2 regions of the Roseateles agri genome follow, and region 2 is predicted to be linked to the other one. Evidence: riboswitches for the same ligand, from Rfam matches in the RefSeq annotation. Region 2 holds a riboswitch; the other holds the start of a gene.
What was found. Region 2 has a riboswitch for S-adenosylhomocysteine ahead of ahcY (adenosylhomocysteinase). Riboswitches for the same ligand answer to the same signal wherever they lie in the genome.

Region 1: another riboswitch for S-adenosylhomocysteine. It lies ahead of metH (methionine synthase); the one in region 2 lies ahead of ahcY (adenosylhomocysteinase).

The regions. Positions count from the first base shown of each region.
Region 1 is NZ_JAXCLA010000003.1:535,747-551,455, reverse strand. Features, by position in the region: gene SNE35_RS10705 (TorF family putative porin) at 1-176, opposite strand, end outside; gene SNE35_RS10700 (YifB family Mg chelatase-like AAA ATPase) at 474-1,970, shown strand; gene SNE35_RS10695 (glycine zipper 2TM domain-containing protein) at 1,967-2,377, opposite strand; gene metH (methionine synthase) at 2,491-5,193, opposite strand; S-adenosyl-L-homocysteine riboswitch at 5,285-5,374, opposite strand; gene SNE35_RS10685 (homocysteine S-methyltransferase family protein) at 5,770-6,834, opposite strand; gene SNE35_RS10680 (rhodanese-like domain-containing protein) at 6,859-7,254, shown strand; gene SNE35_RS10675 (methyl-accepting chemotaxis protein) at 7,417-9,183, shown strand; gene SNE35_RS10670 (ProQ/FinO family protein) at 9,185-9,973, opposite strand; gene SNE35_RS10665 (pyridoxamine 5'-phosphate oxidase family protein) at 10,030-10,671, opposite strand; gene SNE35_RS10660 (DUF4197 domain-containing protein) at 10,668-11,339, opposite strand; gene SNE35_RS10655 (fumarylacetoacetate hydrolase family protein) at 11,349-12,359, opposite strand; gene SNE35_RS10650 (DUF3108 domain-containing protein) at 12,460-13,335, shown strand; gene SNE35_RS10645 (BTH_I0359 family protein) at 13,504-13,797, shown strand; gene SNE35_RS10640 (ATP-binding protein) at 13,910-15,709, shown strand, end outside.
Region 2 is NZ_JAXCLA010000001.1:776,869-792,577, reverse strand. Features, by position in the region: gene SNE35_RS03505 (MFS transporter) at 1-268, shown strand, start outside; gene SNE35_RS03500 (GntR family transcriptional regulator) at 240-929, opposite strand; gene SNE35_RS03495 (Rieske 2Fe-2S domain-containing protein) at 1,102-2,655, shown strand; gene SNE35_RS03490 (PDR/VanB family oxidoreductase) at 2,652-3,635, shown strand; gene SNE35_RS03485 (winged helix-turn-helix transcriptional regulator) at 3,653-4,162, opposite strand; gene SNE35_RS03480 (HlyD family secretion protein) at 4,338-5,447, shown strand; gene SNE35_RS03475 (DHA2 family efflux MFS transporter permease subunit) at 5,444-6,970, shown strand; gene SNE35_RS03470 (efflux transporter outer membrane subunit) at 6,991-8,448, shown strand; gene SNE35_RS03465 (SDR family oxidoreductase) at 8,495-9,208, shown strand; gene SNE35_RS03460 (DUF4148 domain-containing protein) at 9,240-9,560, shown strand; gene sugE (quaternary ammonium compound efflux SMR transporter SugE) at 9,564-9,878, opposite strand; gene SNE35_RS03450 (hypothetical protein) at 9,881-10,687, opposite strand; gene metF (methylenetetrahydrofolate reductase [NAD(P)H]) at 10,684-11,514, opposite strand; gene SNE35_RS03440 (TlyA family RNA methyltransferase) at 11,511-12,227, opposite strand; gene ahcY (adenosylhomocysteinase) at 12,235-13,665, opposite strand; S-adenosyl-L-homocysteine riboswitch at 13,741-13,817, opposite strand; gene SNE35_RS03430 (HAD-IIB family hydrolase) at 13,847-14,644, shown strand; gene SNE35_RS03425 (DNA glycosylase AlkZ-like family protein) at 14,624-15,709, opposite strand, start outside.

The DNA.
Region 1 (15,709 bases), on a different contig from region 2:
GGCTTGCGGCGCGTCTGCGAGATGCCACGGTAGCGGTAGTCGCTGGTCACGCTGACGTTGAACGACAAGGGATCGGCCGGAGCCGCAGCCGGCTCGGCGGGCGCTTCGTCGGCGGCAAAAGCCGGCAGGGCGCTCGTGGCCAGGGTGGCGGCCAGCACGGCAAGAATCGACTTCATCGTGTTCTCCTGATTAGGGGGATTTGGGGAGAGGCAGGCAGACTTCGACCGGTCTTTGCAGCTTCCGTGCCAAGGCCGGAGTGGCGCGTGGCGGTGCATCCGTGCCTCATGCCGGGCCTTCCATGACCCATAACCAAGGGTGAACCCGGGCAACTCGCACATTCACGCACCAAATTGGCGCCAATCGGCCGAAAACGCGACCGGCGAGCGCGCACCTATTTCGTGCGCCGCCAAAACGGTCGGGCCATGCACAATCCCGCCCTCGGTTTCCGCCAGCAATCCCCCGGAGTTCCGCCGATGTCCCTCGCCATCGTTCACAGCCGCGCCCTCGACGGCCTCTGCGCCGCCGCCGTCAGCGTCGAAGTCCACCTGGCCAACGGCCTGCCCTCGTTCACGCTGGTGGGCCTCGCGGAAACGGAGGTGAAGGAATCGCGCGAGCGCGTGCGGGCGGCGATCCAGACCAGTGGGCTGAGTTTTCCCCACAACAAGAAGATCGTGGTCAACCTCGCACCGGCCGAGCTGCCCAAGGAAGGCGGCCGCTTCGACCTCCCCATTGCGCTGGGCATCCTGGCCGCCAGCGGGCAGATCGACGCGGCGCAGCTCGACCGGATCGAGTGCGCCGGCGAGTTGTCACTGACTGGTGAATTGCGGCCGGTGCGTGGCGCGCTGGCGATGGGCCTGGCGCTGCGGCGCGAAGGCGGTGGCAAGACACTGGTGCTGCCCCCGGCCAGCGCGGCCGAGGCAGCGCTGGTCGGCAACGTCGACGTGCGCCGCGCCACGCACCTGCTCGACGTCGTCGCCGCACTGGTGCCCGCCAGCGAGGCGCCGCTGCCTGTCGCCGAGCCCTTGCCGCGCGGCACGCCACCAGCGCTGCCCGAGCTGCGCGACATCAAGGGCCAGGCCGGCGCGAAGCGGGCGCTGGAGATCGCCGCGGCGGGCTCTCATTCCCTGCTGATGACGGGCCCGCCGGGCACCGGCAAGTCGATGCTGGCGCAACGCCTCGTCGGCCTGCTGCCGCCGCTGAACGACGACGAGGCGCTGGATTCGGCCGCGGTGCTGAGCCTGGCCGGCCAGTTCGATCCCTCGATGTGGGGCCGGCGCATCCTGCGCAGCCCGCATCACAGCGCGTCCAGCGCGGCGCTGGTCGGCGGTGGTTCACCGCCGCGGCCGGGCGAGATCTCGCTGGCGCTGAACTCAGTTCTCTTCTTGGATGAGTTGCCCGAGTTCAACCGGGCCGCGCTGGAAGCGCTGCGCGAACCGATGGAGACCGGCCGCATCACGATCTCGCGCGCCGCACGGCAGAGCGAGTTCCCTGCCCGCTTCCAACTTATCGCGGCAAGAAACCCCTGCCCTTGCGGGCAAGCTGGCAATCCGCTGCGCGAATGCCGCTGCACCTCCGAACAGATCGCCCGCTACCAGGCCCGCCTCAGCGGCCCCTTCCTCGACCGCATCGACCTGCGCATCGAGGTGCCCGCGATGCCGCCGGCAGCGCTGGCCGCGGCACCGGATGGCGAGTCCACCGCCATCGTGGCAGAACGCGTACGAGCCGCACGCGAGCGGGCGATGGCTCGCCAGGCCTGCGTCAATGCACTGCTGGAGCCGCAGCTGCTCGACGACCACGCGTTGCCGAGCGGTGCCGCGATGAGCTTGCTGCTGAAGGCCGCCGAGCGACTCGGCTGGTCAGGCCGCAGCTACCACCGGGTGCTGCGCGTCGCGCGGACGATCGCCGACCTGGCAGGCGCACGCGAGATCGGCAGCGCGCACATGGCCGAGGCGATCCAGTTGCGACGTTAGCCGCGACGCACCAGGCGGCCGTCCTTCTGCACGACGACGACGTCGCCCTGGCGCAGATGCGGATCGCTGCGCAACTCGCGGCGGCGGTTGGTGCCGTCGGCACGCTTCAGGTCGACGACCCAGACGCTGTACTTGTGCATGTTCTTCTCGATCTCGTTGCCGGCATAGCCGCCGGCCGCGGCGCCGCCCACCGTCATCAGCGCGCGGCCCGTGCCGCCGCCGAGGCGGTTGCCGAGCAGGCCGCCGACGACCGCGCCGCCGATGGCACCGGCACCGCTGCCGGACTCGGCCTTGCGCTGCTCGACGTGGATGTTCAGCACGCGCATGCAATCGCGGCACAGGGACTCCGGAGCCGCCTGTGCGGTGATGGCGGCCATGGACAGGGCGAGAGCGGCGAGGGTCTTCATATCAGTAACCTTGTTCTAACAGCGATAGTCAACGGAGGGCATTCAGCATGCCATCCGCTGCTGCCGCCGGTCGAATCCCGCCGCGTGCAGTTGTAAGACGCTGTTAGCCCACGTCAGCCGAGCAGAGGCGCCAGCGCGCGGCCGGCCGCCACTTCGTCCAGCGCCATCCGTTCGGCCCAGTCCTTCAGCTGGTCGTCGCCGATGCGGCCGACGTTGAAGTAGCTTGCGTCGGGATGCGCCATGTAGAAGCCGCTGACGCTGGCCGCCGGCGTCATCGCCATCGCATCGGTCAGGCCCATGCCGATCTCGGCCGGGTTCAGCACCTCGAAGATGTCGCGCTTGGACAGGTGGTCCGGGCAGGCCGGGTAGCCGGGCGCCGGGCGGATGCCGCGGTACTTCTCGGCGATCATGTCCTCGTTGCTGAGGCCCTCGTCGGGCGCGTAGGCCCAGAACTCGGTGCGCACGCGCTGGTGCAGGCGCTCGGCGAAGGCCTCGGCCAGCCGGTCGGCCAGGGCCTTCAGCATGATGGCCGAGTAGTCGTCCAGGTCCTTGATGAACTGCTGCTCCTTCTTGTCCACGCCGAGGCCGGCGGTGACGGCGAAGAGGCCGATGTAGTCGGGCACCTTGCCCTTGGGCGCGATGTAGTCGGCCAGGCAGCGATTCGGGCGCATCACGCCGTCGACGACCGGGCGTTCCGACTGCATGCGCAGTCCACGCCAGGTCATTAGCACCTTGCTGCGCGACTCGTCCTCGTAGATCTCGATGTCGTCATCGTTCACCTGCGCGGCCGGGTAGAGGCCGAACACGCCCGAGGCCTGCAGCCAGCGGCCCTCGATCAGGCGCTGCAGCATGCGCTTGCCGTCGCTGAGCACGCGCTGCGCCTCGCTGCCGACGATCTCGTCCTTCAGGATCTGCGGGAAGGGCCCGGCCAGGTCCCAGGTCTGGAAGAAGGGGCCCCAGTCGATGTGCTGGGCCAGTTCGGCCAGGTCGTAGTTCTTGAAGACGCGCCGGCCGATGAACTTCGGCATCGGCGGCAGGTAAGCCTGCCAATCGACGGGCACCTTGTTGGCCCGCGCCTGGGCCAAGGTCACCAGCGGCGTCTGCTTCTTGTTCGCGTGGAGATGGCGGACCTTCTCGTAGTCGGCCTTCAGCTCGTCGATGAAGGCCGTGGCGCGCTCGTCGCTGAGCAGTTCGGTGCAGACGCCCACCGAGCGCGAGGCGTCGGGCACGTAGACGACCGGGCCTTCGTAGTGCGGGCTGATCTTGACCGCCGTGTGCACGCGGCTGGTGGTGGCGCCGCCGATCAGCAGCGGGATCTTCTTGATGCGGAAGTAGTCGTCGCGCTGCATCTCGGCGGCGACGTGCTGCATCTCCTCCAGACTCGGCGTGATCAGGCCGGAGAGGCCGATGATGTCGGCACCCTCCACCTTGGCCTTGGCCAGGATGTCCTGGCAGGCCACCATCACGCCCATGTTCACCACCTCGTAGTTGTTGCACTGCAGGACCACGGTGACGATGTTCTTGCCGATGTCATGCACGTCGCCCTTGACGGTGGCGATGACGATCTTGCCCTTGGGCTTCACGTCGCCGCCGGCCGCTTCGAGCTGGCGCTTCTCTTCCTCGATGTAGGGCACCAGGTGCGCCACCGCGGACTTCATCACGCGGGCCGACTTGACCACCTGCGGCAGGAACATCTTGCCCGCGCCGAACAGGTCGCCGACGATGTTCATGCCGGCCATCAGCGGGCCTTCGATCACGTGCAGCGGCCGGCCGCCTGTCGCGCTGATCGCCTGCCAGGCCTCTTCGGTGTCCTCGACGATGAAGTCGGTGATGCCGTGCACCATCGCGTGGGACAGCCGCGCATTCACGTCGTTGGCCCGCCAGGCCAGGCGCGCCGAATCATCCTTGGCCGCACCCTTGGCCGTGTCGGCGATCTCGACGAGGCGTTCGCCCGCGTCGGGCCGGCGGTTCAGCACCACGTCCTCGACGCGCTCGCGCAGCGTCGGCTCCAGGTCGTCGTAGACGCCGACCATGCCGGCGTTGACGATGCCCATGTCCATGCCGGCCTGGATCGCGTGGTACAGGAAGACCGTGTGGATCGCCTCGCGCACCGGGTCGTTGCCGCGGAAGCTGAAGCTCACGTTCGACACGCCGCCGCTGACCTTGGCGCCGGGCAGGTTCTGCTTGATCCAGCGTGTGGCGTTGATGAAGTCGACCGCGTAGTTGTCGTGCTCCTCGATGCCGGTGGCGATCGCGAAGATGTTCGGGTCGAAGATGATGTCCTCGGGCGGGAAGCCGACCTCGTTCACCAGCACCTTGTAGGCCCGTTCGCAGATCTCGATCTTGCGCGCGAAGGTGTCGGCCTGGCCCTTCTCGTCGAAGGCCATGACGACGGCGGCGGCACCGTAGCGGCGCACGAGATTCGCCTGGCGGCGGAACTCGGCCTCGCCCTCCTTCATCGAGATCGAGTTGACGATGCCCTTGCCCTGGATGCACTTCAGGCCCGCCTCGATCACCTCCCACTTCGACGAATCGACCATGATCGGCACGCGCGCGATCTCGGGCTCCGACGCGATCAGGTTCAGGAAGCGGACCATCGCGGCCTTGCTGTCCAGCATGGCCTCGTCCATGTTGACGTCGATCACCTGCGCGCCGTTCTCGACCTGCTGCCGCGCCACGGCCAGCGCCTCCTCGAACTGCCCGTTCAGGATCATCCGCGCGAAGGCCTTGGAGCCGGTGACGTTGGTGCGCTCGCCGACGTTGACGAACAGCGTGCCCTGGCCGATGGCCACCGGCTCCAGGCCGGAGAGCTTCATCGGGGGAACAGGAGCGGTCAGCGGAGAATTGACGTTAGACATGGCGGCCTTCGATGGGCCGCGAACTCACCGCGGCCACTGGAAAACAGAGGATCGGTGAGCGTCGTTGAGCCGGGCATGCCCGCTGGGTCCAAGCCTGGCGGAGAACCAGACGATCTCCCTCGCAACGCTCCTTGAACCGAGCGCGCATTTTATGCGCCGTCTCGACATTCCCGGGGATCACAAAGCCTCAAGCCAGCACTCGTGTAGAGCGCAGGGTGGCGGGGTACCCCAAAGCTCCGTGTCCCCCGCCCGCTTCGCGGGCTCCTCCTTTACCTGCGCTTTGGGGCACCCCACCACCCCGCTTGTGCCGCGAACGATCGCTGGTGGCCTGCCTCGGGATGTGGGTGGGGGCGGCCACGGAAGTAGAGGAGGAGGCCGCGCAGCGGCCGGGGGACATGAAGTGGACGCCCCCACCCGCAGCCCGTGGCTCCCGCCGAGCCGACACGGAATAAACAACCGAAATACTGTTCGGCTAACGGCAGCATTTCTCTCAACACTGTTGAGAGTCTTGTGGGCGCCGTTACTGCACAGCGCTCAGACCGTCTCGACCAAGCCGCTGAGGAAATTCGAGCCGTGGGGACGGGGCTGGTAGGCCGAGACCTTCTGCGCGATCGCGGCGATGTGCGCGGGCGTGGTGCCGCAGCAGCCGCCGGCGATGTTCAGGAAGCCGCTGTGCGCGAACTCTTCCATCAGCCGGCCGGTGACGTCCGGCGTTTCGTCGAAGCCGGTGTCGCTCATCGGGTTGGGCAGGCCGGCGTTCGGGTAGCAGCTGATCGCCGTCGCTCCGGCGACCTTGGCCAGTTCCTCGATGTAGGGGCGCATCAAGGTGGCGCCGAGCGCGCAGTTCAGGCCGATGGCCAACGGCTTGGCGTGGCGCACCGAGTGCCAGAAGGCGGTCACCGTCTGGCCCGACAGGATGCGGCCGGAGGCGTCGGTGACGGTGCCGGAGACGATCACCGGCAGGCGCTCGCCAGTGTCTTCCATCAGCTCGTCCAGCGCGAAGATGGCGGCCTTGGCGTTCAGCGTGTCGAAGATGGTTTCCACCAGGAACAGGTCGACGCCGCCTTCCAGCAGGCCCTTGGCCTGCTCGTAGTACGCGGCGCGCAGCGTGTCGAAATCGACGTTGCGGGCGCCGGGGTCGTTGACGTCCGGGCTGATCGAGGCGGTGCGCGGCGTGGGGCCGAGTGCGCCGGCGGCGAAGCGAGGCTTGTCGATCGTCGAATACTTGTCGCAGGCGGCGCGGGCCAGCTTGGCGGCGGCCACGTTCATCTCGTAGGCGTACTCGCCGAGGCCGTAGTCTTCCTGCGCCACCGAGGTGGTGCCGAAGGTGTTGGTCTCGATGATGTCGGCGCCGGCGGCCAGGTACTGCTCGTGGATCTCGCTGATGACCTCGGGCTTGGTCAGCACCAGCAGGTCGTTGTTGCCCTTCAGATCCTTGCCGAATTCGGCGAAGCGCGCGCCGCGGTAGTCGGCCTCGCCGAGCTTGTAGCGCTGGATCATCGTGCCCATCGCGCCATCGAGGATGACGATGCGTTGTTGCAAAATGCCGGGCAGCGCCGCGCCGCGCGTGTAGGACGACGATGGAATGGGAGCGTTCATGCGGCCATTGTATGAAGCAGCCCCATGAAGCACCTGACGCCGACCGAATCCCACGCCTTCCTGCAAGCCCATCCCGAAGCCCTGTTCGTCGACGTACGGATGGAGCTGGAGTACCTGTACGTCGGCCACCCGCCGGGCATCGTCCACGTCGCCTGGTACGAGTATCCGGAGATGCAGCCCGACGCGGACCGCTTCGTCGCGCAGGTGAAGCGCGAGGCCGGCGGTGACCTGCACCGGCCGCTGGTGCTGATGTGCCGATCGGGCACGCGCACGCTGCCCGCCGGCGCGGCACTGGAGGCCGCCGGCTTCGACAACCTGATCAACGTGCTGCACGGCTTCGAAGGCGATGCCGACGCGAATTTCCAGCGCGGCCGCCTGAACGGCTGGCGCCACGACGGCCTGCCCTGGGAGCAGATGTAACGCCGGGCCGGCGATTCCAGGCAAACGTTCGCGGACAAATTTGGCAGGAAGCGCGGCTTCTTGACGCCGCCACGTGCGGCGTTCGCCGCGGGCCGTCTCCATAATTCACGCGCCGTTACATAACGGCGGAATTGCGCTGACAAGAAAGCGGAGACAGCCTCGATGCAATCGCTGAAGAACATGACCATCGCCGCGAAGCTGTACGCGGCTTTCGCCCTGATGCTGGCCCTGCTGGTCGGTGTCTCGCTGTTTGCCTACACGCGGCTGCGGGTCGTGCAGGCCGAGTCCGAGCGGATCAGCGGCAACTGGCTGCCCTCCGTGGCCGCCGCCAATGGCATGGCCACCGACCTGGCCGACTTCCGCGCCGCGCTGCTGACGCTGGTCGCCTCGCGCAATCCGGACCGCAGCAAGGCCGCGGAAGACGCGATGAACGCCGCGGACAAGCGCTACCAGGACCACGACAAGCGCTACGCCGCGATGCTGACCGGCGAGGACGAGAAGAAGCTGTACGACCGCGCCAATACCTCGATGGCCCGCTACCGCGGGCATGCGAAGGCCATCGTCGGCTTCATGCACGACAGCACCTACGACGAGGCGGTGCGCCTGCAGAACGGCGATGCACGCAAGGCCTACGAAGAGACACTGACCGGCGTCGGCGCGCTGGTCGACTTCAACGAGAAGGGCGCGCAGGATTCGGCCGACGATTCGGTCCACATCTACAACGGCGCGATCGGCTGGCTGGCCGGCGTGGCGCTGGTGGCGATCGCCGTCGGCGTGCTGATGTCGCTGGCGCTCGTGCGCGCGATCACGCGCCCGCTGGCCCAGGCCGTGCGGGCCGCCGATCGCGTTGCCGGCGGCGACCTCAGCGAGCCGATCCATTTCAGCGGCGCCGACGAAACGGCCCGCCTGCTCGAATCGATGCAGCGGATGCAGCAGAGCCTCGTCAACACCGTCTCCGCCGTGCGAGCCGGCGCCGATTCGGTGGCCACCGCCAGCGCCGAGATCGCGCAGGGCAATGCCGACCTCTCCGCCCGCACCGAGGACCAGGCCGCCTCGCTGGAGGAAACCTCGGCGACGATGGAGGAACTCAGCTCCACCGTGCGCCAGAACGCCGACAACGCCGGCCAGGCCAACCAGCTCGCCCAGAGCGCCACGCAGGTGGCGCGCGATGGCGGCCAGGTCGTCGGCGAAGTGGTCATGACGATGCGCGGCATCGAGGAAAGCTCGCGGCGCATCGCCGACATCATCACGGTGATCGACGGCATCGCCTTCCAGACCAACATCCTGGCGCTGAACGCGGCGGTGGAGGCCGCCCGCGCCGGCGAGCAGGGCCGCGGCTTCGCGGTCGTGGCCGGCGAGGTGCGCAGCCTCGCGCAGCGCAGTGCCGAGGCGGCCAAGGAGATCAAGAGCCTGATCGGCGTCTCGGTCGAGCGGGTGCAGAACGGCACCCAGCTGGTCGACCGCGCGGGCCAGACGATCGAGGGCGTGGTGGTCTCGGTGCAGAAGCTGGCCGATCTGGTCGGCGAGATCAGCAGCGCCAGCCGCGAGCAGAGCTCGGGCATCGGCCAGGTCGGCGAGGCGATCACTCAGCTCGACCAGGCCACCCAGCAGAACGCCGCGCTGGTCGAGCAGAGCGCTGCCGCCAGCGAGAGCCTGAAGACGCAGGCGAAGTCGCTGCTGGACGCAGTGGCGAGCTTCAAGCTGTCCGCCAACGCGCCGGCAACTGCGGCATCAGCACCGGCGCCGCGCGCCGCTCATCGGCCGGCGCCCGCTCCGGCGGCCAAGCCGGCCGCGGCGGCAGCAGCAGTAACAGCGAAGAAGCCAGCGGCGCCGAAGCCTCGCGTCAAGCCTGCCGCCGTTGCGGCTAAGCCGGCAGCTTCACCGGCGCAGGCCACCGTCGAGGCCGACGGCGACTGGACTTCGTTCTAACTCAGCGCTGTGGCTTGCCGCCACCGCCACCCGGCTTGCTGGGCCGGCGGTCGTTCGGGCGGCGGGCATCACTTCGCCCACCGCGACCTTCGCGGCCCTCACGACCTTCCCGCGGCTCGCGCTGTGGCGGCCGGCGGTCCATCGCCATCCGCGGCGGGGCCGGCGGCTGCTCGGCGCGCTCCTTGCGGGCGATGTCCAGCAGGCCCGGCAGTTCCTCCGCCGTCACGCCCTTCAGTGCGCAGAAGTTCGGCAAGGTCAGTGTCGTGCGCTCGAAGTCGCGCAGCAGGCCGGCGCGATTGTGCCGCTGCTGGTCCAGCAGTTGATGCTCGGCCTGCTCGGCGGCCATGCGCTCCTGCTTCAGGCCCTTGCGGCGGGCCAGTTCCTCGCGCGCCGCGACGAGGTGCTCCTCGGCGATCTCGCCGGCCGGTTGGCCATCGAGGTCGAAACGCTCCTTGGCCTTGGTCAGCGCGATCAGGTAGCCGGTGCCACCGGTGTAGCGGCGGAAGAAGGCGGACAGCTGCTGCTTCGTGAAGCGGCCCGGTGCGCGTTCCTGGATGTCGGCCTGGATGCGCAGCTTCAGCGGCTTGGCGCCGCCGGTGAACAGCGCGGGAAACAGCTCCTTGAGCTGGGCACCGACATCGGCGGCCGTGGCGGTTGCAGTAACCGCAGGCGCATCGGCCGGCACCGCATCGGTGACCGAGTCTTCAGCAGCCTCGGGCGCTTCGACGGCGGGGGCGGCTTCGGCGGCAGGCGTGGTGGGCTCGGTCGACTCGGGCGTGTTCTCGTTCATGGACAAAGGCACAGTGGCAGAAATGCAGCCGGCTATTGTCGTCTACCGGCCCGGCTTCAGTACATCGTGCGGCGCTGCCGCTCCTGCAGCTCGCCGTCATAGGCCGCGCCGTCGATCGCCGCGGCGCTGAGTGTCTGCAGGATCAGGCCCGGCGAGGGCAGGCGCTCGCGCGGGATCTGCACCGCCGCGTCCCACAGGCCGGCACGCTTGACGGCGCGCGCGCACTGGAAGAACACCAGCGCCACCTCGATCACCAGCGCCGAGCTCGGCAGGATGCCCTCGTGCGCGCAGCGCTCCAGCAGCGCCGGCGCCGTGCTGATGCGAGCACGGCCATTGACGCGCAAGGCCTCCGGCACGCCGGGAATCAGGAACAGCAGCGCGACGCGCGGGTCGTGCAGCACGTTGCGCAGGCTGTCCACGCGCTTGTTGCCGCGGCGATCCGGCAGCAGCAGGTGCCTGGGGTCGGCGATCTGCACGAAGCCCGGGCCGTCGCCACGCGGCGAGACGTCGAGTCCCTTGGCGCCGAAGGTCGCCAGCGCCGCGAAAGGCGCGGCCTCAATGTAGGGCGCGTACAGCGGGTGGACGTGGTCGCACTCCTTCATGATCGAGGCCTCGCCGGGCTCGCCGTAGAGCGAAACCAGCGCATCCAGCGCCTCGATATCGTGGCTGCGATCGAGCCAGGGCTTGTCGCCGCTCATAGTCCGCCGAACACCTTCTTCAGAATGGCGCTGCCGGTGCCGACCGGGTCCTTGCGGATCTTCTTCTCTTCCTCGGCCATCATCAGGAACAGGCCGTCCAGCGCCTTGTTGGTCACATACTGCTGGACGTTGGCGTCTTCCTTCTTGACGAGGCCGAAGCCCGCGGCCTTGCCGGCCAGCGCGTTGTACTTGTCGGCCACCGACAGCTTCTGCGTCGCCTGGGTCACGATCGGCAGGAACTGCTCCGCGAGCGGCGAGCGGGTCTTGCCCTCGAAGAATTGCGTGGCCGCGGTGTCGCCACCCTTCAGCAGGCGCAGGCCGTCTTCGACGCTCATCGAACGAATCGCGTTGACCAGCAGCGGCTTGGCCGCCGGCACCGCCTGCTCGGCCGCCCGGTTCATCGCGGTGACCAGCTCGTCGACCTTGCGGCCCTGGCCGGTGGCCTTGGCCAGCTTGGCCGCGCTCTGCAGCGCGCCGGGCAGCTCGATGCGCACGGCCGGGTTGCCGAGGAAGCCGTCGGAGCGGCCCAGGCCGCCGATCGCCGTGGTGGCTCCGCGCTCCAGCGCGGCGCGGATGCCGCTGGCGGCGTCGCCCTCGCTGAGGCCGGCGGCATGGGCACCGGTGCCGATGGCGGCGGTGGCGAGAATGAAATGGCGGCGTAGCTGCATCATGGCTTCTTACTCCTTCATCTGCTGGTCCGGCTCCGCCGCAGCGGACACCACGTCCTGGTCGATCGCGCCGAAAACGCTCTGGCCGTCGCGGCCCTTCATCTCGATGCGGATGCTGTCGCCGAACTTCATGAATTCGGTCTTCGGCGCGCCGTCCTCGATCGTCTCGATCGCGCGCTTCTCGGCGATGCAACTGTAGCCGCGGCTCCAGTCCTTGTTGCTGACGGTGCCGGATCCGACGATGGAGCCGGCCCGCACATTGCGCGTCTTGGCGACATGGGCGATCAGTTGGCCGAAGTGGAAAGTCATCTCCGGCCCGGCCTCGCAGTTGCCGACCTTGCGGCCGTTCCACATCGACTGCAGGTTCAGCTCGACACGGCCGCCGGCCCACGCGCCGGCCAGCTCATCCGGCGTCACCGCCACCGGGCTGAAGGCCGTGGCCGGCTTGCTCTGGAAGAAGCCGAAGCCCTTGGCCAGCTCGGCGGGAATCAGATTGCGCAGGCTCCAGTCGTTGGCGAGCATCAGCAGGCGCACGCCCTCCAGCGCCTGCTCGGGCGTGGCGCCCATCGCCACGTCGCCGGTGATCACGGCGATCTCGGCCTCGAAATCGATGCCCATCGCCTCGCTGGCGAAACGCGCCGGCTCGCAGGGGCCGAGGAAGTCGTCGCTGCCGCCCTGGTACATCAGCGGGTCGGTGTAGAAACTCGCCGGCACCTCGGCGCCGCGCGCCTTGCGCACCAGCTCCACATGGTTGATGTAAGCCGAGCCATCGGCCCACTGGTAGGCGCGTGGCAGCGGCGCCATACACAGCTTGGACTCGAACGGAAACGCGTGGCGCAGCTTGCCGTGGTTCAGCTGCGTGTAGAGATCCTCCAGCTGCGGCGACAGGAAACCCCAGTCGTCCAGCACCTGCTGCATTCGCGTGGCGATGCCGTTGGCGTAGTGGGCCTGGCTCAGGTCACGCGAGACGACGAGCAGTTGGCCGTCACGGGAGCCGTCTTTGTAGGTGGCGAGCTTCATCGAGTTGGGGAGAGGTCGTTCGGCGGGTCGATGGCAGCATTGTCCGATGCGCCGTGCGTCGATCTCGTGGCAACACCGCAGCCTACCTTGGGCAGCGGCGTTGACCCTGAGCGCGGCGGCGCATGCCTGGTACCTGGGCGGCTGGCCCGACCGGATACCGCAGGCCATGTCGACGAGGGCGATCAGCGCACGCATGATCGAGCCGCCGATCCCGGTCATGACGATACCCGTCGTCGCGATGAAGGTCGTCACGAAGAGGCGCGCGTCGCCGACCACAGCGCCGCTTGTTGAAGCAACAGCTGCACCGGATGCCGAAGGCGTCCACATCGCCCCGCCACGCGAATGGACCTACCACCTCCGCCAGGGAGATCGTCAAGGCATCGCACGCCTGAGCTGGCAACCGCAGGACGACGGCTACCACCTGTTGTTGACGCGTGAACTCGACGGCAAGCCCTTGCCCGGCTGGCGCAGCGAAGGCGGGCTCGATGCGAAGCAGGGCCTCGTGCCAAGGCGCTACGCGACACAACGCCAGGGTCGTGATTCGCAAGCCACGAACTTCCGGCGCGAGGAAGGCCTGATCAGCTTCTCCGCCAGCCGCGAGCAGTTCGCGCTCGTGTCTGGCGTGCAGGACCGGCTCAGCTGGTGGCTGCAGCTGGCCGCCCGCGTGGCCGGCGCGCCGCAGCGCTTCGGTGCTGGCGGCGAGATCCGCATCACCGTCGCCGGCCTGCGCGGCGAGCCGATTGAATGGATTTTCGACATCCTCGGCGAGGAGGCACTGGTCTTGCCACAGCAGCAGGTCCCCGCGGCGCTGCACCTGCGCCGCGCGGCACTCGGGCCTTACGACGGCGCGATTGACGTGTGGCTCGATCCGGCGCGGGATCACCTGCCGGTGAAGCTCGCCGTCAGCACGGTGGACGAAAACGGCTGGGCGATGGAGCTGCTTGACGATACGCCCCCGAACACGCCCCCGAGATAAGGGGCACGATGTGATCTTGTGGCGCTTCCCGCACATATGCGGGGCCCGCAAAGCCCCGATCAGCAGGGGGATCTGCCACTATCTGTCCATGCTTCTGCCAAAAGCGGAAGGCCCGGGATCTTGAAGCCGGCCCTTGTGGCCGTACATGAAGCCGAAAGGAGCGCTCTCATGCACATGCTTTACAACTCTTCCAGTTTCATCGTCGTGCAGTTCGACGTGCAGGTGGACGAGCCGCGCCCCGGGGAACTTCTGAAGGCCAACCCCGAGTTGCAGCTGCGTCGTGGCGGTTTCGAGATCGTCGACAAGTTCGCCCGCAAGGAAATCTTCATCGAGGGCGCTCTCGCCCAACAGTTCCAGGACGGCGTCGAGGCCCTGATCGAACGCGACCCCAGCGAGGAAGACCTGGACGATTTCATCGAGGCCTACGCGCGAATGGGCAACCAGCCTGTCGTGATGCATTAAGCCGGGGATGAGCACGAAGTCGCACTAATTCTGCTTGCAGGCTTGTCCTGCGCGGCGCGCTGCGCCAAGATCGGCCCGAATTCATCATCGTTGTTGATGGCGGGAAGTCGAGATGGTCAAGCGTTTGGCGGATGCGAAGGTGATTCCATCGCCCGGCCTCGAGGAGGCGGCGGTGCTCGACCGCATGTGCTCGCAGTTCGTGCTGACCTTGACCGTCAAGCACGCCGGCCGCTTCAACCTCCGCCGCGATTTCAACGGCCTGCTCTCGTTCACCGGCCGGCATCTGGTCTGGCCGGTGCGCGTGCTGACCCGACTGCGCGCCTACCTGAACCAGCGTTGCCAGGGCAACGAGCTCTGGGCCGGCCACGAGTCGCTCGCCGACCAGGCCTTCCTTGAGCGGCACGGCGTGTGGAGCGGCCCCTTCGCTGAGGCCACGCTGTTCTTCTACCTCGATGAATACATCAAGGACGCGCCCAAGGACATGCTCGCGCTGCTGGCCACCACCAGCGAATGGCTGGACCGCCAGCTCAAGCGCGAATCGACGCTGGTCGAGAAGAACATCGCCGCGCTGGGCCAGCTGCTGCAGCTGAACCCTGCAGAGCGCGCGATCCTGCTCTACGGCACCTTGGCCCGCTACCAGCGCGAGCTGCGCGGCGCGCTGGTGGAGTTCAAGGTCAACACCGCGCAGGAGGCCTTCGCCGCGATCGCCGCGGTGGCCGGCGTCAACGAGCAAGAGGTGGCCGAGGCACTGCGCGCCGGCTCGCGGCTCGAGCGCATCGGCATGGTGGAGAACCTGATCTCCGAGCACAACATCACCGACCTGGCCGACCTGATGAAGGTCAGCGACCAGTTGCCGCCGGTGCTGATGCGCGAGTACCAGGGCCCGCACGACCTGATGGCCGTGTTCACCCGCCCGGCGACGAAGAGCCCGCTGGCACCGGTCGATTTCCACTTCGTCGCCGACGACATGGCCCTGCTCGGCACCTTGCTGCGCCGCGCCGTCAGCAGCCATGCGGCTGGCGTCAACGTGCTGCTCTACGGCCCGCCCGGCACCGGCAAGACCGAGCTGGCCAAGGTGGCCGCGGCCGCCGTCGGGCTCGATCTGTACGAGGTCGAGTACGCCGATCGCGACGGCAACTCGCTGTCCGGCCGCGATCGCTACCGTTCGCTGCAGATCAGCCAGCAGTTCCTGAAGGCCAGCGAGAACGTGGCGCTGCTGTTCGACGAGGTCGAGGACGTGTTCCCGCCGCTGTCCACCGACACCGCGCAGCTGATCGCACGGCTCGACTCGGCGCTGGAGGCTCCCGCGTCGAACTCGGTCAGCGGCAAGGCCTGGGTCAACCAGATCCTGGAGACCAATCCGGTGCCGGTGATCTGGATCACCAACCGCATCGAGCAGATCGACCCGGCCTTCCGCCGCCGCTTCCAGTACCACCTGGAGCTGAAGTCGCCGCCACCCGGCGCGCGGCTGGGTCTGGTGACGCGCGCGCTGTCCGATGTGGAGGTCTCCGCCGAATTCGCCGCCCGCCTGGCCGAACGCCGCGGCCTGACGCCGGCGCAGATCCGCACCGCGGTTCGGTTCGCGCAACTGGCCGGCGCGCCGGAGGATGGCGAGAAGCTGATCGAGCGCCAGCTGATGAATGCCGACAAGGCGCTGGGCCACCAGGCGCACGACCGCGCCGCGCGGCCGGTCGTCACGCAGTACGCGCTGGATCTGCTGAACGTGGAGTCGCGCTTCGAGATCCCGCGCATCGTCGCCGCGCTGCAGCGCCGCTCGGCCGGCAATCTCTGCTTCTACGGCCCGCCCGGCAGCGGCAAGACCGCGCTGGCCGAGCACATCGCCGCCGCGCTGCAGCGCCCGCTGATGATCCGCCAGGCCAGCGACCTGGCCAGCAAGTACGTCGGCGAGACC
Region 2 (15,709 bases):
GGGCGTGATGACGACGATCTCGCAGTTCTGGGTCATGCCACCGGCCATGCTGAGCGGCGGCGCGGCGGCGGCGGGCATCGCGCTCGCCAACTCGGTCGGCAGCCTGTCGGGTGTCGTCAGCCCCTACGTGATCGGCTGGGTGCAGACCAGCAGCGGCACCACTGGCGCCGGCGTGCTGGGCCTGGCGGCCAGCATGGTGATCGGCAGCATCCTGGTGTTCACCGTGCCGGCGAAGCTGGTCAACGTGATGCGGAAGGCGCGGCGCTGAGTTGCAGCATCTCGCCGAGCCGGGCCACGAGGTTCTCGCTGGCCCGGCGGATGTGCAGCTCGGTCAGCATCACGGCACGCTCGGCATCGCCCTGGGCGATGGCATCGGCGATCGCCTGATGCTCGTCCCACAGATTGCTGCGGCCGCTGGAGCTGCGGTGCACGGCACCCATCACGCGGCGCAGGTGCGTCCAGTAGCGGCCGGCGTTCTCGGCGATCAGCGGATTGCCGGAGGCGGCGTAGATCGCGTTGTGGAAGGCCAGGTCGGCGTCGACGATCGCCTGCAGGTCTTCGCCCTCGACGGCGCGGCGGCCACGCTCGATCAGGGCGGGGTCGAGCGCATGGCGGGCTTCGGCCGCGAGGCGCGCGGCCAGCACGTCCAGCGCGCCGCGCACCTGGTACAGATGCGCCACCCAGGCCGGGTCTAGCGCCACGACCTGGACGCCGCGGCCGGGCGCGTCCTCGATCAGGCCGTCCTTCTTCAGCAGGCGCAGCGCCTGCAGCACCGGCGAGCGCGAGACGTGCAGCTGCTCGGCGATCTCCTCCTGCGTCAGCCGCTCGCCGGGGGCGAGGCTTCCGTCGGTGATCGCGTCGAGCAGCACCCGGTAGACGGTGTCCACGTAGTCGGTCTTGGTCGGCAGGTTCTGAGTGTTCAGGCGCATGAACAAATTTTAAATTGGATACAGAGCGCAACGTACAGAACGACCAAGAACGCCGCCCAGCCGATGCGATTCAGATAAATAAAGGGTAAACCCTTTGGTGTTGGCCTCATTTTTAACCTAATCTCTGTATACAGAGTTCAGAACACGGTATGTAAACCGACGGAAAAGCAGCATGAGTGACCCCAAGCAAGAGAAGTTCGAAGACAGGCAGAGCGCCGGCGGCGCCACGGTGAAGAAGCTGATCCCTTATGGCGGCTACTACACCAGCAAGGTGCCCGGCCATGACCCGGAGCTGACCGAGGTCGGCCCCGGCACGCCGGCGGGCGAGTACCTGCGGCGCTTCTGGCACCCGGTGTGCATGTCCATCGAGCTGAGCGATACGCCGCGCTTCCTGAAGATCCTGGGCGAGGAACTGGTCTGCTTCAAGGACGGCAGTGGCGCGCTGGGCCTGCTGCACGCCCACTGCGTGCACCGCGGAGCCTCGCTGGAGTACGGCAAGATCGAGCAGCACGGCATCTCCTGCTGCTACCACGGCATGCAGTTCGACGTGGACGGCGCCTGCATCCGCGTGCCCTTCCCCGAGGGCGAGGAGGAAGAGGGCGAGCGCTACCGCTGTTCGATCCGCCAGGGCGCCTACAAGGCCATCGAGCGCCACGGCCTGATCTTTGCCTACATGGGCCCGCCGGACGTCGAGCCGCCTTTCCCCGAGTGGGAGGGCGACTTCACCGTGGCCGAGGGCGACGAGTTGGTGCCGTACAGCAACTTCCAGCACTGCAACTGGCTGCAGGTGCAGGACAACGCGGCCGACAACTATCACACGATGGCCCTGCACGCGAAGCGCCAGGTGACCGGCGAGAACTACCAGGGCACGACCTTCGACGAGGTCGGCTCCGCGACGATGGAGGTGCCGCCCGACATGCAGTTCGTGCCCATCCACGGCGGGCGCGGCCTGGCCTGCTCCGGCGCGCGGCGCTCCAACGACGAGCACATGTACATCCGCGTCCAGCACCAGGTGCTGCCCAACCTGAGCCTGCACGCCTACACCTCGGAGGACGGCCAGGCCAAGAAGCTGTTCGGCCGCTTCCACATGATCCGCTGGACCGTGCCGGTGGACGACGAGAACGCCAAGATGATCGGCTGGCGCGTGATGGGCCCCGGCATCGATACGCGCGGCATTGGCGACAAGTCACTGGTCGGTTACGAAACGATCGACTTCCTCGAAGGCCAGGTCGCGATGCGCCGCCCGGAGCGCTTCGGCAAGTACAAGCTGCAGGACCTGCCCCCGATCCCGGCCGACCACCGTGCCCGCGAGCACTACAAGGACTGCCAGTACGCACCGGGCGACTACGAGGCAATCGTCAGCCAGCGCCCGATCGCCGTGCATGCGCTGGAGAATCCGACCAAGTTCGACGCCGGCCTCTACATGTTCCGCAAGCTGCTGCGCGATGCCATCCGCGGCACCAATGCGAAGGCGGGCCCGGAGGAGTTCGCCCAGTGGCTGCGCGACTGCGCGGGCCAGCCGAACAGCTACTGCGCCGGCAATGTGTTCGAGCTGCCGGTGGGCCGCACGACCGAGGAAGAAGTGACCTTGCGGCGCTACCTGGCGCGCCAGGTCGTCGTCATCCTGACCGAGTCCGACAGCCTGCGCGGCGAGGAGCGCCGGCGCTTCGTCAAGGACAGACTGGAAGCCCTGCAGCAGGACGTGCTGGCGCGGAGGCATGCGTGAATGCGCCGCTGCCGGCCGGGGTGCTGACGACACTGCAGGTCCGCATCCGCGCGATCCGCTGGCAGGCCGAGGGCATCCATGCTTTCGAGCTGGCCGACCCCGAGGGGCGTGAGCTGCCCGGCTTCGAGCCCGGCGCGCATGTGGACGTGCACCTGCCCGGCGGCGTGGTGCGCTCCTACTCGCTGGCCGGCGACCCGGCCGAGCGCCGGCACTGGACCCTGGGCGTGCTGCGCGAGGCCCAGGGCCGCGGCGGCTCGCAGGCGATGCACGAGCGCCTGCGCGTCGGCGAAACGCTGACGCTCGGTGCGCCGCGCAACGCCTTCCCGCTGGCGGCCGACGCGGCGCATAGCATCCTGCTGGCGGGCGGCATCGGCATCACGCCGCTGAAGGCGATGGCGCACGCGCTGGCCGCGGCGGGCCGCTCCTTCGAGCTGCACTACTGCGCGCGCACTCGGAACAACGCGGCCTTCCTCGATGAGCTGCAGGCGCTGGTGCCCGAGGGCCGGCTGCACCTGCACTTCGACGGCGGCGATCCGGCCAAGGGCCTGGATATCGCCGGCCTGCTCGCCGAGCCTGCGCCGGGCGGCCACATCTACTTCTGCGGCCCGGGCGGCTTCATGAAGGCCTGCGCGGCGGCGGCCTCGCACTGGCCCGCGGGCGCGGTGCACAGCGAGCACTTCAAGGCGCCGGAGCGGGAGAAGCCCGCCGGCGCGGTGGACGGCAGCTTCGAGGTGAAGCTGGCCCGCAGCGGCATCACCGTTCAGGTGGGGCCGGAGCAGAGCATCGTTCGCGCCATCGAGCTGGCCGGCCAGCGCGTGCCCACCTCCTGCCTCTCGGGCCTGTGCGGCGCCTGCAAGGTCGGTGTGCTCGAAGGCGAGGTCGACCACCAGGACTTCATCCTCAGCGACGAGGAGAAGCGTACGTGCATGACCGTCTGCGTGTCGCGGGCGAAGAGCGCCTGCCTGGTATTGGACCTCTGAGGCTGGGCCTGTAGTTCTCAGCCTTCGTTGACCGCCGCCGGCGGCGCCTCGCCGTCGAAGTCGAACACCTCGAGCTTCACGGCCCGCGCAGCCCCCTGCCGCAGCACCTTGTGCTCCGGCCCGATCGGCTTGCCGGTGCGCGCGTCGATCAGCGCCAGCTCCACCGGCTCGCCGGTCGTCGTGTCGATCAGGCGCAGCGGCCGCGGCGTCGGCATCGCGTGCTTGTTGCCCCAGGCCAGCAGGCTCAGCAGCACCGGCCGCAGGTCGCGGCCCTTGGGCGTCAGCAGGTACTGGTAGCGCGGCGGCTTCTCGCTGTACAGGCGCTTCTCCAGCAGATCCTTCTCCACCAGTTCCTGCAGCCGCCGCGTCAGCGTGTTCGACGGGATGCCCAGCTCGGCGATGAACTCGTCGAAGCGTGAGCGGCCGTAGAAGGCCTCGCGCAGGATCAGCGTGTTCCAGCTGTCGCCCAGCGTGTCGGCCGCGCGGGCCACCGGGCAGTCCATCGATTCAAAGCTGGTCCGTCGCATGGCACCTCCTGATGCTTCGTGCCGCCCGGGTGATGGGCGGACTTGGCTTTCATTATGCAACTAACTCGGGATCCGGCAATCCGATCCTTCCCTTTGACCCTACGATTCCCAAGTAACTTGCATGATTGAAGTTACTTGCCTACAGTCCGGCTCCACCCCGAACACGGAGTCACCGATGAGCTCGCCGACCACCCCTCAAACGCCATCCGCCCCGCGCCGCTCGCTGGGCCGCAGCGCGCTGCAATGGACGCTGCCGCTGCTCGTCGTGGCCGGTGCCGCCGTCTACGCGACCCACTGGTGGACCACCGGCCGCTTCCACGAGGAGACCGACGACGCCTACGTCGGCGCCGACGTCACCGTGATCGGCGCCAAGATCTCCGGCTACATCGCCGAGTTGCCGGTGGCCGACAACCAGTTCGTCCACGCCGGCGACCTGCTGGCCCGCATCGACGTGCGCGACTACGACGCGCTGTCGCAGCGCGCCGCCGGCGCGGTGGAGGCGCAGCAGGCATCGCTCGCCAACCTGAAGGCCAACGCCGCGCTGCAGCAGTCGCTGATCGCCCGGGCCCGTGCCGGCATCGACGCGGCTTCGGCGGAAGAAGGCCGCGCCCGCGACGACTTCCGCCGCCATGAGGACCTGGTCAGCCGCGCCTCGGTCTCCGTCGAGAGCGCGCAGCGCGCCGAGGCCACCTACAAGTCCGCGCAGGCCGGCTCGATGCGCGCGCGCGCCGAGTTGCAGGCCGCCCAGCGCCAGCTCGACGTGATCGCCACGCAGCAGCAGCAGGTGCAGGCCGCGCTGGCACAGGCGCGGGCCGAGCAGCGCGTGGCGCAGCTGAACGTCGGCTATACCGAGCTGCGCGCCCCGCGCGACGGCTATGTGGGCAACCGCAAGGCGCGCGTGGGCAGCTATGTGGGCGCGGGCACGGCGCTGCTGTCCATCGTGCCGGCGCAGGGCCTGTGGATCGATGCCAACTTCAAGGAAGACCAGCTCGCCCGCATGCAGGTCGGCCTGCCCGTCAGCGTGCGCGCGGACGCCTGGCCCGGCCAGGTGCTGCATGGCCGCCTGGGCAGCCTGGCGCCGGCCACCGGCGCGCAGTTCAGCGTGCTGCCGGCCGAGAACGCGACGGGCAACTTCACGAAGATCGTCCAGCGCGTGCCGGTGCGCATCGAGCTGGACGCGGCCGACAGCGCGTTGGGCCGCCTGCGGCCGGGCCTATCGGTGATCGTCGACGTGGACACGGCCACCACGGCGAACGCCACAACGAAAACCGCGAGCGCGCAATGAGCCGCCCGCCCTTCTGGTCCGACGAGGTGATCCCGGTCGACCGGCTGTCGACCCGGGACAAGGTGCTCGCCTTCGCGACCATGTGCGTGGGCATGTTCATCGCGCTGCTGGACATCCAGATCGTCTCGGCCTCGCTGCGCGACATCGGCGGCGGGCTCTCGGCCGGCGCCGATGACACCACCTGGGTGCAGACCGCCTACCTGATCGCCGAGATCATCGTGATCCCGCTGTCGGGCTGGCTGGCCAGCGTGATGTCCACGCGCTGGCTGTTCGCCGCCTCGGCGCTGGGCTTCACGCTCAGCAGCCTGCTGTGTGCGCTGGCCTGGAACATCCAGAGCATGATCGCCTTCCGCGCGATCCAGGGCTTCCTCGGTGGCTCGATGATCCCGATGGTCTTCACGACCGCGTTCATGTACTTCAGCGGCAAGCAGCGCGTGGTGGCCGCCTCGACGATCGGCGCCATCGCCTCGCTCGCGCCCACGCTGGGCCCCGTGGTCGGCGGCTGGATCACCGACACCCTGTCCTGGCCCTGGCTGTTCTACATCAACCTGCTGCCGGGCCTGGTCGTCACCGTCGTCGTGCCGCTGATGGTGCGGGTGGACAAGCCCAATCTCGCGTTGCTGAAGGGCGCCGACTACCTCGCGATGGTGCTGCTGGCGGTGTTCCTCGGCTGCCTCGAATACACCTTGGAGGAAGGACCGCGCTGGAACTGGTTCGGTGACAGCACCATCGTCATCACCGCCTGGACCGCGGGCCTCACCGGCATCGCCTTCATCTGGCGCAGCCTGATCGGCGAGCGCCCGATTGTCGACCTGCGCGCGCTGAAGGACCGCAACTTCGCGCTGGGCTGCCTGTTCTCCTTCGTCACCGGCATCGGCATCTTCGCCACGATTTACCTGACGCCGCTGTTCCTCGGCCGCGTGCGCGGTTTCAGCGCGCTGGACATCGGCCTGGCCGTGTTCTCCACCGGCGTGTTCCAGGTCATGTCGATCCCGCTGTACGCCTTCCTCGCCTCGCGCTTCGACCTGCGCTGGATCCTGATGGCGGGCCTGGCGCTATTCGCGCTGTCGATGTGGGACTTCGCGCCGATCACGCACGACTGGGGCTCGCACCAGCTGCTGCTGCCGCAGGCGTTGCGCGGCATGGGGCAGCAGCTCAGTGTGCCGCCGGTCGTCACCCTGGCGCTGGGCGGCCTGCCGCCGGCGCGGCTGAAGCTGGCCTCGGGCCTGTTCAACCTGATGCGCAACCTGGGCGGCGCCATCGGCATCGCCGCCTGCGCCACGATCCTGAACGACCGCACGAACCTGCACTTCCTGCGCCTGGCGGAGCACATGAACCCGCCCGATGAAAGCTCCGCGCTCGGCCTGCGCCAGATCTGGCAACTGACCTACCGCGAGGCGCTCACGATGACCTTCTCCGACGCCTTCCTGATCGTGATGGTCTGCTTCCTCGCCTCGCTTCTGGTCGTGCCGCTGCTGCGCAAGATCACCCCGCCGCCGATGCCTTCGGCTGATGCCCACTGAGGCCCACTGAGGACTTCCCGATGAAGACCTACCGAAACACCTGGACCGCGCTGGCCGTCGCCACATTGCTGGCCGCCTGCGCCCACGCCCCCGAAGCACCGCCGCAGGTGCAGCCGCCCGCCGCGCATTTTTCGAGCGAAGCGCTGCTGACCCATCAGGCCGCCGACATGCCGGCCCCCGCGCTGGACGACTGGTGGCAAGGCTTCCAGGACCCGGTGCTGAGCCGCCTGGTCGAGCGCGCGCTGGCGCAGAACCTGGATCTGGCCGCGGCGCTGGCCCGCGTCGAGCAGGCGCGCGCCGCGGCGCAGGGCGCCGGTGCGCAGCGGTTGCCGCAGGTCGGCGTGCAGGGCACGCTGCTGACGCAACGCCAGTCGCTGAAGAGCCCGGAAGGCGCGCTGGCCAGCGCCTTCCCCGGTTATGAGCGCGAGCAGACCCTGCAGTCGCTGGGCCTCGGCGCGAGCTGGGAGGCCGACCTGGCCGGCGGCCTGCGCCAGGGCGAGAGCGCCGCCGTGGCCGAGTGGCAGGCGGCCGAGGCGGCGCGGATGGGTGCCCGCATCAGCGTCGTCGCCGAGCTGGCCGATGCCTACTTCCTGCTGCGCGGCGCGCAGGCCCGCATCGCCGTGGCCGAGGCGCAGATCGTCACGCAGCAGCGGCTGCAGGCGCTGGTGCAGGACCGCTTCGATCACGGCCTCGCCACCCAGGGCGAGCTGGCCGAGGCGCGCGCGCTGCTGCTGCAATCGCGCGGCCTGCTGCCGCCGCTGCGCACCGAGCTTGCGCAGCAACTGCACCGCATCGACGTGCTGGCCGGCGATGAAGCGGGCAGCGGCGCCGCCTCGCTGCTGGCCGTGCCGCCGGCCGCGGACGTCCCCATGAACATCCGCATCCCGGCGCTGCCCGCCGACCTCACGCCCGCCCAGATGCTGGGCCGCCGGCCCGACGTCATCGCCGCGCAGCGCCAGCTCGATGCGAGCCAGGCGCGCATCGGCGTCGCCACGGCCGAGTACTACCCGCGGCTGTCGCTGGGCGGCCTGCTGGGCGGCGAGAGCCTGCATGGCGCGCTGTTCTCGTCGGCCGCCTTCCAGCCGCAGGCCTTCCTGGGCCTGCACTGGCGGCTGTTCGATTTCGGGCGCATCGATGCCGAGGTCGCGCAGGCGCATGGTGCCCGTGCCGAGGCGCTGGCCCGGCTGCGCCAGCAGATGCTGCGTGCGGGCGAGGACGTCGAGGACTCGCTGGTCACCTTGGCGCAACTGGAGGCGCAGCGCGCGCTGCTGGTCGACGAGGTCGATGCGCACCGTGCCGCGCGTGATGCTGCCGCCGACGCCTACCGCGGCGGCGCCGTGGGCCTCTTCGAAGTGCTGCAGGAAGACCGCCTGCTGCTGACCGCACGCGACCAGCTCGCCCGCCTGCAGGCGCAGCGCGCGCGGGCGGCGGTCGCGGCGTTCCGTGCACTCGGCGGCGGCTGGACGCCCGCGGCCTGAATCCCTTTCCTTTCCCCTCAACCCACGAAGCAAGGAAGTACCCATCATGAAGATCCAAGGTTCCGTCGTTCTCGTCACCGGCGCCAACCGCGGCCTCGGCCAGGAGTTCGCCAAGCAGGCGCTGGCCCTGGGCGCCGCCAAGGTCTACGCCACTGCGCGCGATCCCTCGTCCGTCACGCTGCCCGGCGTCGTGCCGCTGAAGCTCGACGTTACGGACGCGGCCGAGGTCGCCGCCGTGGCAGCGCAATGCCCCGACGTCACGCTGCTGATCAACAACGCCGGCATCGGCCGCATCGGCGGCATCACCGGTGGTGCCGAGGGCAACGAGGTCTCGGTGCTGCGCGAGCAGCTGGAGACGAACGTGTTCGGCATCCTGCACATGAGCCGCGCCTTCGCGCCCGTGCTGGGCCGCAATGGCGGCGGCGCGATCTTGAACCTGCTGTCGCTGCTGAGCTGGGCCAACACGCCGCTGATCGGCGCCTACGGCGTCAGCAAGGCGGCGGCCTGGGGGCTCACCAACAGCCTGCGCCACGAGCTGAGCGCGCAAGGCACGCAGGTCGTCGGCTTCCACGGCGGCTTCATCGACACCGACATGATCCGCGCCTTCGACGTGCCCAAGGCCCGCCCCGAGGACGTGGTGCGCCAGTCCTTCGCCGCCATCGAGGCCGGCGCGCTGGAAGTGCTGGTCGACGACTCGACCCGCGAGGTCCACGCCGCGCTCTCGCAAGGCGTCTACCTCAAGGACATCCTCGGCCGCTGATGCGGCCAGCAAGAAAAGAAAGGAACATGCCATGAACCGCAAGCTCTCTCTCCTGATCGCCGCCGCCGCCCTGGCTGCTTCCGCCGCGCACGCGCAGGACACCCGCCCCGCCGTCGAGCCCACCCGCGCCGAGGTGCTGGCCGACCTGGTCGTCTACCGCGAATCCGGCCTGCAGCAGCTCGACAACAGCGATCTCGTCTCGAACTTCACGCCCGAATACCGCGCCGCGCAGAAGCGCTACCAGGACCTGCGCCGCTCGCCGCGCTACGCGGAACTGGTGCGCTCCTTCGAGACGCACGACGGCCACGCGGCCGAGGGCACGCGCACGGCGGGAGTGACGACCAAGCCTTGAGCGTCAGGACGCCAGCTTCAGCCCCACGATGCCGGCGACGATCAGCCCCAGGCTGATGAGGCGGCCGATGCTGGCCGCCTCGTTGAACAGCACCATGCCGAGGATCGCGGTGCCCACGGCGCCGACGCCGACCCATATCGCGTAGGCGGTGCCCACGGGCAGCGACTTCATCGCCAGGCCCAGCAGGCCGACGCTGGCGGCCATTGCGGTGGCGGTGCCGATCGAGGGCCAGAGGCGGGTGAAGCCCTCGGTGTACTTCAGGCCGATGGCCCAGCCCACTTCGAGCAGACCGGCGATGACGAGCAGGATCCAAGCCACTTTTAGAACTCCTTGAGGTGGTCGAGCAGCCGCTGCAGCGCGGCGGCGAAGGCGTCGATCTCGAAATGCTGGGGATCGTCGTGCGCATCGTCCAGGCCTTCGTCGAGATCGGCGTGGAAGGCCGGCACCAGCCAGTGGCCGGCGCGGGCGCTGGCCGCGGCGTAGAGCAGGGCAAGTTTCTCGTACTGCGCGGGGGTGAAGCCGGGCAGCGGGGCGATCAGGTCGTTCTTGGGCGAGCCTTGCGGATCGCGCCGACGCGGCTGCATCAGTTCGATGTGGACGAAGAGGCCCTTGGCCGGCTGGCCGATGACCTTGGTCTCGAACTTCGTCGCTCGCCAGGGCTCGGCGAAGTCGTGGCCCAGTACCGTCTCGCCGAGGCGGTTGACGAACACGTGCGCCACCGCGTTCGGCCCGGCGTAGTGGGCGATGCGGTTCAGCTCGGGCGCGTCATTGGGCGGAAAGTCCGGTGCATCGCCGAGCCAGGGCGTGCTGGTGTCGTGGATGACGAAGTAGCGCACGCGCTCGAGCCGCTGGCCGAGATCGCCGCCGATCTCCGAAACCGGCTTGCCAGCGGCATAGCGGATGAAGTCGACGGAGGGCGCGGTGGTGCCGACCAGCGACGCCAGCAGCGGCGGCAAGGTGGCCGGCTTCGCATCGACCACGCCACCGCGCGACACGTAGCGCAGCAGGCAGCGCGCCTGTGTCTCCGGCGTGCCGGCGAAGCTGAGCGTGGTGGTGTCGAAGCCGCAGGGCAGGGCGCTGGCGAACAGCGGGATCGCGGCCAGGGCCGCGACGACTGCGCACTTCATCCCAGCTGGAGCCGCTTGCACAGTTCCAGCGTCAGCGCCGACTGGTTCAGCGTGTAGAAGTGGATCGCGGGCACGCCGCCGGCGATCAGCCGTTCGCAGACACCGGTCATCACGTCCAGGCCGAAGGCGCGGATGGAGGCGGCGTCGTCCATGAAGCCTTCCATCTTCAACGCCACCCAGCGCGGGATCTCGATGCCGTCGCGCGCCGCGAACTGCGCGATGCGGGCGTAGTTGTGGAAGGGCATGATGCCCGGGATGATCGGCTGCTCGACGCCCAGCTTGCGCGCCTGCTCGACGAAGTGGAAGAACGCGTCCGGGTTGAAGAAGAACTGCGTGATCGCCGAGCTGGCGCCGGCCTTCATCTTGTCGGCGAAGTGCTGCAGGTCGCGCGCGGCGTAGCGCTGCTGCGGGTGGTACTCGGGATAGGCGGCGACCTCGATCGACCAGTCCGGCCCTTGCGTCTCGCGGATGAAGCTCACCAGCTCGGAGGCATAGCGGAACTCGCCGGCGAAGGCGGTGCCGCTGGGTAGGTCGCCGCGCAGCGCGACGACGCGGCGGATGTTCTGCGCGCGGTAGGTGGCGAGGATCTCGGCGATGCTCTCGCGGGTGGAGCCCACGCAGCTCAGGTGCGGCGCGGCTTCATGGCCGGCGGCGGCGATGTTCATCACGGTGGCGAGCGTCTTCTCGCGCGTGGAGCCGCCGGCGCCGTAGGTCACGCTGAAGTACTCGGGCTTCAGCACGCTCAGCTCCTGCACGACGGTCTTCAGCTTCTCGCTGCCGACGGGCGTGTTGGGCGGGAAGAATTCGAAACTGACGGGGGTCTTCATGAATGGGCCCAGAGAAAGAATTCGGTGTTGCCATCACCGCCAGTGATGGGGCTTTCGAACCAGTCGCGCAGCGTGAGCGGCAGCGGCGCGATGGCCTCGCGGGCGCGCACTTCCAGCTCGGCGTATTGCCTGGGGTCCTTGACGAGGCCGCCCTTGTTGAGCGCCTTCTTGCCCAGCTCGAACTGCGGCTTGATGAGCAGCAGCAGCTGGCCGCCCGGCGCGAGCCAGGCAGCGATGCGAGGCAGTTCGCCCAGCATGGAGATGAAGGACAGGTCGCCGACGATCAGCTCGAACGTGCGTCCTGGTTGGTATTCGCGGACGTGGGTGTTCTCCAGCGCAGTGACGCGGGCGTCCTCGCGCAGCGCCGCATGCAGCTGGCTGTGGCCGACGTCGATGCCGGTCACGTGCCCCGCGCCGGCCTTCAGCAGCACGTCGGTGAAGCCGCCGGTGCTCTGGCCGATGTCCAGCGCCTGCAGGCCCTGCACGGCGATGCCGCAGTGCTTCAGCGCGCCTTCGAGCTTGAGCCCGCCGCGCGAGACGTAGCGCAGCTCGGCGTCGTCGGTGACGACGAGCTGCTGATGCTCGGCCAGGTCTTCCCCGGCCTTCTTCAGCACCCGGCCCGCGCACTGCACGGCGCCGTGCTCGATCAGCCGCTGCGCGGCCGAACGCGTTGGCGCCAGGCCTTGTGCGACGAGCAACTGATCGGCACGCATCGCTTGCTTAGTAGCGGTAGGTGTCGGGCTTGTACGGGCCCGACTTGCTCACGCCGATGTAGGCGGCCTGCTCGTCGGTCAGCTCGCTCAGCTGCGCGTTCAGCGTGACGAGCTGCAGGCGTGCGACCTTTTCGTCGAGGTGCTTGGGCAGCACGTAGACCTGGCCGACTTCGTAGTTGGCCTTGTGCGCGAACAGCTCGATCTGGGCGATCGTCTGGTTGGCGAACGAGGACGACATCACGTAGCTCGGGTGGCCCGTGCCGCAGCCCAGGTTCACCAGGCGGCCCTTGGCCAGCAGGATGATGCGCTTGCCGTCCGGGAAGATCACATGGTCGACCTGCGGCTTGATCTCTTCCCACTCGTACTTCTCGATCGAGGCGATGTCGATCTCGTTGTCGAAGTGGCCGATATTGCAGACGATGGCGTTGTGCTTCATCGCTGCCATGTGCTCGTGGCGGATCACGCCCTTGTTGCCGGTGGTCGTCACGAAGATGTCGGCCTTGTCGGCGGCGTATTCCATCGTCACGACGCGGAAGCCTTCCATCGCCGCCTGCAGCGCGCAGATCGGATCGATTTCGGTGACCCACACCTGGGCCGACAGCGCGCGCATCGCCTGCGCCGAGCCCTTGCCCACGTCGCCGTAGCCGGCAATCACGGCGATCTTGCCGGCGATCATCACGTCGGTGGCGCGCTTGATGCCGTCCACCAGCGATTCGCGGCAGCCGTACAGGTTGTCGAACTTGCTCTTGGTGACCGAGTCGTTGACGTTGATCGCGCGGAACAGCAGGGTGCCCTTGTCGCTCATCTCCTTCAGGCGGTGCACGCCGGTGGTCGTCTCCTCGGTCACGCCGATGATCTCGGCGCTCTTGCGGGTGTACCAGCTCGAGTCGACGGCCAGTTTGGCCTTGATCGCGGCGAACAGCACGCGCTCTTCCTCGCTGCCCGGGTTGGCCAGCACGGAGAGGTCCTTCTCGGCCCGCTGGCCCAGGTGCATCAGCAGCGTCGCGTCGCCGCCGTCGTCCAGGATCATGTTGGGGCCTTCACCCGCTTCGCCCTTGCCGGCGAATTCGAAGATGCGGTGCGTGTAGTCCCAGTAGTCGGCCAGCGTCTCGCCTTTGTAGGCGAACACGGGCGTGCCGGCAGCCACCAGCGCGGCGGCGGCATGATCCTGCGTGGAGAAGATGTTGCACGAGGCCCAGCGCACTTCGGCGCCCAGCGCCTGCAGCGTCTCGACCAGCACGCCGGTCTGGATCGTCATGTGCAGCGAGCCGGTGATGCGCGCGCCCTTCAGCGGCTGCGTGGCGGCGTACTCGCGGCGGATGGCCATCAGGGCCGGCATCTCGCTCTCGGCGATGCTCAGTTCCTTGCGGCCCCAGGGCGCCAGGCTCAGGTCTTTGATCAGGTATTGGTCGGCGGACAGCGTCGTGGTCGTGCTCATTGCTTGCTCCAGAAGAATGGGGCCGCAATGCCTGACGGGTCTCTCGAGCGGAATCGATCACCCACGTCCAGACAGTGCGGGTGAGCGCGGTTGCAGTATTGATTCCGAGCCTGGCCTCAAAGGGTGCTGAGGTTGCAACGCTCCTCGGAAGCCGCGAATTCTAATCGCAAGCTTCAGCGGCATGGACAATGCCCGCGTGCAAGCCTTCGAACTCTGCCCGCCCGTGCAATTGCGCACGCTGTGCGGCGTGCTGACCGATATCGACGACACGCTGACGGCCGACGGCCGCATCGAGCCCGTGGCCTTGGTGGCGCTGCAGCGGCTGCATGACGCGGGCATGCCCGTCATCGCGATCACCGGTCGGCCGGCGGGCTGGAGTCGGCCGTTCGCTCTTGCGTGGCCCGTGGCGGCCATCGTGGCCGAAAACGGTGCAGTGATGCTGCGGTCGGTCGATGACCGGCTGCGCGCGTACTACGTGCAGAAGCCTTCGGTCCGCACGGCCAATGCCCTGCGTCTTCGGGCATGCGTGGATGCAGTCCTGTCAGCGGTACCCGGCGCGATGCGGTCGGTCGACAGCGTCGGACGCGAGACTGACATTGCCATCGACCACAGCGAGTTCGCCCATCTCGACGCCGCGCAGATCGACGCCGTCTGCGCGGTGATGCGCGAGCACGGCCTGCGTGCGACGGTCAGCTCCATCCACATCAACGGCTGGATCGGAGAGCACAGCAAATGGACCGGCGCGCGCTGGGCCGTCGAGACGGCGCTGCATGTGCCGTTCAATCCGCAGGAGTGGCTCTACGTCGGCGACTCGACGAACGACGAGACGATGTTCGAGCGCATGCCGCTGTCGGTCGGCGTGGCCAATATCGCCCGCTTCGCGCCGCGGATGCGCCATCTGCCTACCTACGTCACGCGGAGCGAGCGCGGCGCGGGTTTCGCGGAAGTGGCAGCGGCGCTACTCGCAGCCCAGGAATAGCCGCATCCGCTCCAGCTCCTCGGCCAGCGCGAGCTTGAAGGCCGCGCCCTTGGGCCGGGCGCCGATGAAGCCCAGCTCGTGCTTCAGCCGGCCCTTGTCCAGCCTCAGATTGGCCCAGCCGAGCATCTCCTCGCCCCACAGCAGCGGCAGCGCGTAGTGGCCCATGCGGCGCTTTTCCGCCGGCACATAGGCCTCGAACTTGTACTCCCAGCCCCACAGGGTCTCGAAGCGGCGGCGGTCCCAGACGACGGGGTCGAACGGTGCCAGCAGGCGCAGCCGCTCGTCGGGGGCGTGACGCTTGGAGCGCGGGTTCTCATCGGCGGGCCAGTACCAGGTCTGGCCATCGACGATTGCGTGCGCGTAGCGCGTCCTTGCCGCCTTGCTGAAGGCGTGCCGTGCCTCGGCACGCAGGTGCGGCACGCCGTAGCCGAGCAGGCTCGTCAGGTAGCCGAGGCTGGCCGAGGGCAGCGGCGCGTAGAGCGCGACCACGCGGTCCAGCAGCAAGGTGGCGCGCTCCAGCCGGGCGGCGTCGCTCTGGTCCTGCTCGGGATGGCTGATCGCCTCGTAGATCCGCGTGCCCTGGTCGCGCCGCTTGACGCGCAGATGGCCGCGGTAGTGCAGCCCGTCCAGCAGCTGCGTGCTGACGTTCAGCTCGCCACCCCAATAGCCCGGCATGCGGCCGTGGTGGGCGAATTCATCCAGCAGCGATTTGGGATGCGTGGGGCCGCGCTCGCGCACGGCGGCCAGCAGGGCCTGCGCGCGTTCGTGCGTGGCGGCGTCCCAGGTCTTGCGCGGCGTGCGTGGGTGCAGCAGCGGCAGCCAGTCGCGCGGCACGAAGCCGTAGTTGACGAAGCAGTCCTCCTCGATTTTCAGCCTGGCGTAGCGCTGTTCCAGCTCGCCGGCGCGGTAGTTCGTGACGCGGTGGCGCAGGATCAGGTCCTGCGCGCGGGCCGGCGCGCGCATCGGGTCGGCCTGGACGAAGCCCAGCTTCGCGATGGCGCGCGGCAGCGTCGTCGGCTTGAACAGGCTGCGGGCGATCGCGTAGCGGCGCAGCTCGTCGAGGGT